Regions from separate parts of the Paenibacillus sp. JT22N1 genome, predicted to be linked through region 2. Evidence: riboswitches for the same ligand, from Rfam matches in the RefSeq annotation. Region 2 holds a riboswitch; the other holds the start of a gene.
The links. A riboswitch is a leader RNA that binds a small molecule or an ion and turns the genes downstream of it on or off. The one in region 2 is predicted to bind cyclic di-GMP.
Positions count from the first base shown of each region.

Region 1: linked by a shared signal. The riboswitch ahead of AC58UU_RS03190 (polysaccharide lyase family protein) and the one ahead of AC58UU_RS27000 (S-layer homology domain-containing protein) in region 2 are both predicted to bind cyclic di-GMP.

Region 1 is NZ_JCAUAW010000001.1:730,199-733,617, forward strand. It holds gene AC58UU_RS03190 (polysaccharide lyase family protein) at 1-1,732, opposite strand, end outside; cyclic di-GMP riboswitch class I at 1,924-2,023, opposite strand; partial or broken gene AC58UU_RS03195 (transcriptional regulator) at 2,526-2,732, shown strand; gene AC58UU_RS03200 (DUF4317 domain-containing protein) at 3,154-3,419, shown strand, end outside.
Region 2 is NZ_JCAUAW010000015.1:140,988-144,406, reverse strand. It holds gene AC58UU_RS27000 (S-layer homology domain-containing protein) at 1-1,373, opposite strand, end outside; cyclic di-GMP riboswitch class I at 1,421-1,515, opposite strand; gene AC58UU_RS26995 (3D domain-containing protein) at 1,715-2,404, opposite strand; gene AC58UU_RS26990 (ArsR/SmtB family transcription factor) at 2,813-3,154, shown strand; gene AC58UU_RS26985 (SRPBCC family protein) at 3,157-3,419, shown strand, end outside.

The sequences.
Region 1 (3,419 bases), on a different contig from region 2:
GCGTATCGACGGCGCGGACATAGATCTTACGGCCGGCCGATTCGTCGCCGCTGAGGAATGTGTAGGGCAGCGGCGCACCATGCGTCGCATAGGCTGCCGCCAGTCGGCGGAAGGTCCGCAGTCGGGTTTCGCCGCCTTCCGCCGAATTGGCCGCCCAAGCCGCCGTGTCGGCCGCCCGGTGCGTACTCCAATTGGCGGAACGAACAAAGAGCGCATAGTTCGGGGAGGACGAATCGAATGCGGTATGCTGCATGATATGGTCCGCGTAGCCGATGTCCCCGCGCAATTCCCGGTCGAAGACAGCGGCGAATTTATACGCTGAAGCACCGAACTTGCTCTGGTCGGCGTGCATATCGTTCGCTCCCGTTTCGGTCATGACCATTTCCTTCGGCAATCCTTCTTCCGTGCCGCCGTTATAGGTCAGCAGATTCTCGTTCAGGGCGCCTCCGCGCGCCTGCGCAAGTCCGGACAGCCCGTAGCTGTGGCCGTTCGTCAGGTCCGACAGGGCTTCGATCGGCCGCCGCTGCGCGGGATCCCGCTCCCAGCCGTACGGCGTTCCTTTGGTTGGCCAGTAGGCCCAGCCGGGAGCGACGATCTTGACCCAAGGGGTGCTTTGCTGTTCCGACTTCAGGAACTGAGCCAGCTCCACGAGCGAGGATTGGTTATGATTGAACACGCCGGGTTCATTGTCCATTTCCAGATAGGTGAAATAGGAGCCATAATCGGCCATGAACTGGCGGTAATAGGTCTTCATGCTGTCAGGCATGTGGCCGGCGGTCATGTCTGGGCCGTTCATAAAGTCCGTGCCGAAGATCCCTCCCACCGGCTGCAGATTCAGGTCCTTCATGGTCTTCAGGTAGGAGACGATGCCGTCCTGCCACATTTTCCTCGTGTCAGAATAGAAGCCCGTCCGCATCATATTCCTGCTGTAGGCAATGCCGAGCCATTCCATCAAATCGGGCAGGAGCCGGGTTACATCGTCGTTGATTGCAAATGAATTGGTGACGGCGGTGCCCAGATGCACATACCGGCCATGGATCGGCTCGGACGCCGGGGCGGAGAGCGCGGTCATCGACAACTCGTCCCACTCGTACCACAGGTTTGCATCCCCCGAAGTATTGGAATAGGACCCAGCGTACACCTCCAGCTTTAGCGTATTTTCCCCGGCCATCAGCAGCTCGTTCGGTATATACAGTCGGTAGAGGTCGCGGTAGGCATAGGCTCCGCCGCTGCCGGCGGTTCCGGCAATCTGCAGGAGCCCCGCCATCCTGCCGTTCGAATAAACCGCTATCTGAGGAACGGAAATATAGGCATTCAGGATGTGAACGTCGAATTCCACGCCGTATGCTGGCAGCGCGGACAGTGTGTAATCGATGCTAAGCGTTTTGTTGACGCTAGCTTTCATGCCTTTCGGGAATACCTTCCAGTCGCTTGGTGCAGCATACGGCAAGTAGACGGCGTAAGAAACGGTCATGGCTTTGAAATCGGAGAATTCGGCGGAGCTTCCGTCATGGACGCCGATGGTCCAGACGGTTCCGGCAGGCGGCTGCATAGCGGCTTCGGCAATGGTGGAGTCGGCCGGGATGGACAGGCTGCCGATGGCAAGCAACAACGCCATGAGAGAGGCGATGATTTTGGCGAGGAAACGGTAAAGGGAATGTGAAGCCTTTCTTGCGGTCTTTCCAGGTAATTCGGGGACGGTTCGATCGTTTTTTTTGCATTTGCTGATCATAGTAAATTCTCCTCCGGTTTAAAATACCCCTTTACGCCGCGGGTTTGCTTGGGTAGGCAAACCGGCGCCCGGCTTGGGCGGAGGAGGAACAACTTTTCATAAACGGCGGCAATCGTTCAAAAAGCTCTTCCCCCGGAACGTCTGAGTGCCGCGCTCCGTATAGAGCGTAGCGTTCAAAGGACATTCTTTTTTCCGGCAGCACGGCTGCCACCCTCGTTCTCCGAATGCAGAGACGAAGAAGGCCCTATGGCTTTGCGTCCTTGCCTTTCGACAAGTTTGCCTTTGTCACAATGGGTGAAGCTGTTTGAAGCATAAGATGGGAAATTGGGACCAGAGTGACGGTCGACAAATTTATACAAAAACTGCTGCGGTTGCTTGGCGTGAGAAAAAGAATGGTAGGTAAAAAGTTGTGTTTTTTTGGAATGATGATAGCCAAGTCAACCTATATATAAAACTTACAGCGGTTTAATAATAGTATCGTCTCGGCCGGGATGATTTGTTAGTATGTAAGAAGGAATGGTCCTTATTGACTGGGTCGAAATAGATATAGTGGGTTTAAATGCCTATTAATCTCTCGTTTCACTGGGCTGAAAGACAGGCGAAGGATCCGAATAGTCAAAACATGATTGCCAGATCCCGGAGCATGAACGGTAACGGAGATGATTTGGAGTAGAAGTTACTTCAAATTTTGACATAAAGTTACAAAATGTTGCAGCGGATTTGATTGTAAATCAGGACAAGCAGCCTAAATAACAAAACAACCCGGTGATGGTTTCATGGTGCGAATGGTAGGAGGGTGCTTCCTCCAATCGCATTCACTGAGGTAGAGGCTGTAGCGATTATTTTTGCGGTGCATGCTTTGCGCCATTACTCCTCGCTGCCGTTCGAAGCGGAATCCGCCTCAGCGCTGAATAAGTTCTATCTTCATATGCCTGAAGACGTCCGGGACCGGATCGACGGCATGAAGGACCGGGTCGATTTCATTACCCCGACAAGGCGTGGCGATGTGTTGTCATAATTTTTGAGAAAATTTTCAGAATTAGTGAGGATAGATTCTCAAAATAGTTGAGAAATCTATAATAATGCATTAACATACAGGAAGTAGTTTATCCAAGTCTTCAAAAGTAGAGTTATTAAACCAATTACGAGACCTGTGGAGTGCTATTCACTCTAAGTTTGGAACGGAAATAAAGGGAAGTAACGGTGGAAGCCCTTCTCATGAAGGGCTTTTGTTTGTGTGCCTCACAGTCGCACAATCTAAGTGGTTCAAATCCACTCGGTAACTTTACCCTTTAAAGTGCCGTAGCCGAAGTAGAGATCCTAATCCAGCAGGCAGGAAGGCAAATCATCCGTTACAAATTTCTAATTCAATCATTAGTACTAGTAAGGCCATTTTACTTCATAGGAGCGTCTGAAGGACCATGATAAAGAAAGAAATCGCGCATATTCGCAAGCATTTTAAATTGGATAACGAAATGCTTAAAATCCACGATATTTTTAACGTGTATATCATGAAGGAAAGCAACGAGATCTACCATTATGAGCGCCAACCGTTCGCCCTAGTAGACAGGGAAAAGCAGGAACTATATATGCTCAATTTCAAAAAACTGCTGACCGGCGAATTAGATCAGAAGATGTATGAGTTAAAGTTTCAGGAGGAAGCGGAGCAGCCTACACAGGTGCTTCT
Region 2 (3,419 bases):
TCATTCCAGCGATAAACAACCATTTTCTGCGTTTGAAGCTCACTCCATTTCGTTTTGTCATAAGTAAAAGTAAGCTGTGCCTTCTGAAGAAGTGGTGAACCCACAGAAACAACCCAAGCTTTGGACGCTTCCCGCATGGAGCCTTTTTTCGTAATACTTAAGGAATCTGTAACGTCTTTATTCAACTTGATTTCTATATCTGTATCCTGACTTAAGGCTCCGGGTGGAATGACCAATGAAACGGAACCGTCTTTAATCGAGAGTTCGTCACCTTGTGCGTTTACTTTCTTCTTGATGAAATCATCCGTAACTAGGAGCGGAGCTGTACCACCTGACGAGATTTGATCTGGGACTTCGGTTCTAATAATGGATTTGCGAAAAAAACTGCCATCTGCATTTTTCATAACCAGTCCTTCTTTGTCAAAACCAGCCACACGTAGAGCCAGATCTCCTTCAGTAACTTTAAAGCCCTCCTTAAGCGCTAGATTATACCCATTGAGTACAGGTATACCACCAACATCTTGAACCCAGGATACTTGACCATTACCTATGTACATCTGAAAATACTCATTAGGCTTCTTAGTTGCTAATGTTAGATCAACAGGTACGGCCGCAGGATTTGATGTATCCAGGACAGCATACTTCGTCTTCAAATCTAGGTCTGAGTGCTTATAAAAAGCGGTTATACCATCAAAAGCGAGTTCCCACACATACAGATGATACGGTAGATCGAGAACGGCGCGCGTTTCGCCTGTTTTGACATTCGTAAGGCTTAACCCTCCGTCTCTCTCATGTTTGAAGAGCACCTTCCCCTCTGCTACAACAGGAATACGACCTTTACCAACCAGCGTTTCTGTATTCGTTATGAGATCGTAATGAAAGATTTCATAAGTAGAGTTGTCATGACCTACAAATTCTGAGCCATTCATATTCATGCGAGTGTAATACTGCGTATGCGCATTCAGCTTCCAGTCAAGTCCTGATGAAAGCTCATATCCATACATAATCCACTTCCCAGTTGCAGCAAATTCCCTATCATCAGTCCAGATGATATATACCTTGCCGTCCTTCGTTTCACCAACCCGAGGTGAATGTTTTTGCGAAGCAAATGTGGTGATTTGCTTTTTTTCAGCCGTCTTTATGTTCTGATAAAAAACTTGGAGATAACCTGCTGCATCCGACTCCGTCCATACCATATGGGAGCCTGAGATGTTCGATAACGTTTGTTCTTTAGCCTCCGTTGCCTGATCTTGAAAGGAATAGACCGTTCGTGCAGAAAGCATTGAATTGGAAAAATAAATCATACTTATTGTTGTGAACACCATTGCTAAAATTACTCTTTTGAACTGTTTCATTATTTTGATCTTGTCCATTAGCTGTTCTCTCCCTCTCTTTTAAGACAATAAAAAACCAAGCCCCTAAAGGTAACCCGGCTATCGTCCCATGAGATGTGACTCATGGCTTAGACCCGTGGCTTTGCGTCTCCACCTTTCGATGGATTTGCCTTTGTTCATTATTGCTTGGTTAATAGGTATTTTTACTCATCTGAACTAGTCATTTAGAACTGACTGTTTTCCATATTAATCCACATTATTTCATATTTCAACACTTTTCTACAAAATAGAGGAAATCCATACACAAAGTGTGTGCTTTCACACAAAAAAGGCCAACCGGATATCCCGGTTGACCCTTAACCTAGTAAATTGCTATCGACTTAAATATTCTCTCTATCTAGCAAATAGACTTTCACATTCTTCTTTACGCCGAATTCTTGAGCGTCATTTAGATCATTCATGAATACATCAATTCTCGAACCGCGAATAGCTGAACCTATATCCTCCGCTTTACGAATGCCGATGCCGTCAATGAACACCGTCGATCCTAAAGGGATGACAGCAGGATCCACAGCGATCGTGCGTCCTTCTTTGGCTTTAAGACCACTAAATGTGATGCCATACATGGGATGGGAAGCCTTTTTACCTGTTGATTCAACACCAGCCGTATAAGCTGTGAGGGTTGTGTTCAACACTTTTTTGATAATTTTCTTTTGACCTTTAGGTAAGCCAATCTCATCTCCACCCATCGGAATCGTTAAACTTTGACCAATCGTTAGCTGGTTCGGATTTGAAATATTGTTAGAGTTGATAAGGTCATCTACGGTTACGCCAAAATCACGTGCAATTTTGAACAGCGTATCTCCTCGGTCCACCTGATACTGCGTCCTAGGCTGAACAAGGTCAGCTTGAGCGGCTTCTTCCACAGGAGCTGCATTTCTTGCCATACTATACGTAGGAGGTAATTCCCCCCCATCTTCACTTTCAGGGTACGAATAGGCGGGTTGCACCTGCCACAAACAAAGCAGCAACGGAAGCGTCAAAGTAACATAAAGAATTTTACGAAACATAGTATCTCCTCCTCTTAAAAAATAATAGAGTTATAGCTACTAGATTCGTCCAATTCTATGATTTATATACGTCTCGTATTAATTTTTTCATTTTGATAGACATGTGGACAATTACACAATCACCCTCGTAAGAGAAACATATAGTACTAGTATCAAAAAGGAAGGGCGACAAGAACCCTATGAAAACTTATAAACCGAGTAAAAACGGTCTATCGATTTACTACAGAAGAAATGGGTAAAGAAATAAGAAGGCATAAGGTAGTATACAAAACGAATCTCGGCTTAAACTAACAAACGTGAAATAAGAAAAGACTGCCGGTGTGGCAGTCTTTTCGCTTTTCAACATACTGTGGTTGCATTCAGAAATATTCCTTGACAGGAATATTCCATTCGGAGTATATTATGTTCATGAATAAGACTTTCAGTGCTCTTGCCGAGCCAAACCGCTTGCACATTGTCGAGCTTTTGCGCGACGGCCCCCTTACTGTCGGGGAAATAGCGGATCGGCTTGAGCTCCAGCAGCCACAAGTATCCAAGCATCTCCGTGTGCTTAGTGATGCAGAACTTGTCGAGGTACAACCGTCCGCGAATAAAAGAATCTATAAGCTGCAGTTTCAGTCGCTCAAGGAGCTGGATGGATGGCTAGACTCTTTCCGCCGCATGTGGGAAGAGAGATTCGATCGTTTGGACGATTATTTGCAGCAAATGTTAGAGAAGGAAAAGAAAAAACAATTTGATTTGGAGGACTAGACATGACTCAAGAAAAAGCAGGGAACAACTTCAATGCCACATTAGAAGGTGGCGAATTGGTTCTTACTCGCACATTCAATGCACCACGTGAACTCGTCTTCAAAACGTGGACTGAGGCTGAACATTTAGCTCGCTGGTGGGGACCAACAGGCTTCGAATTAAGCGTACACACCTTAGATCTACGCCCAGGTGGCAGCTTCCACTACAGTATGAAATCAGCTGAAGGCTTTGAAATGTGGGGTAAGTTTGTCTACCATGAAATTAA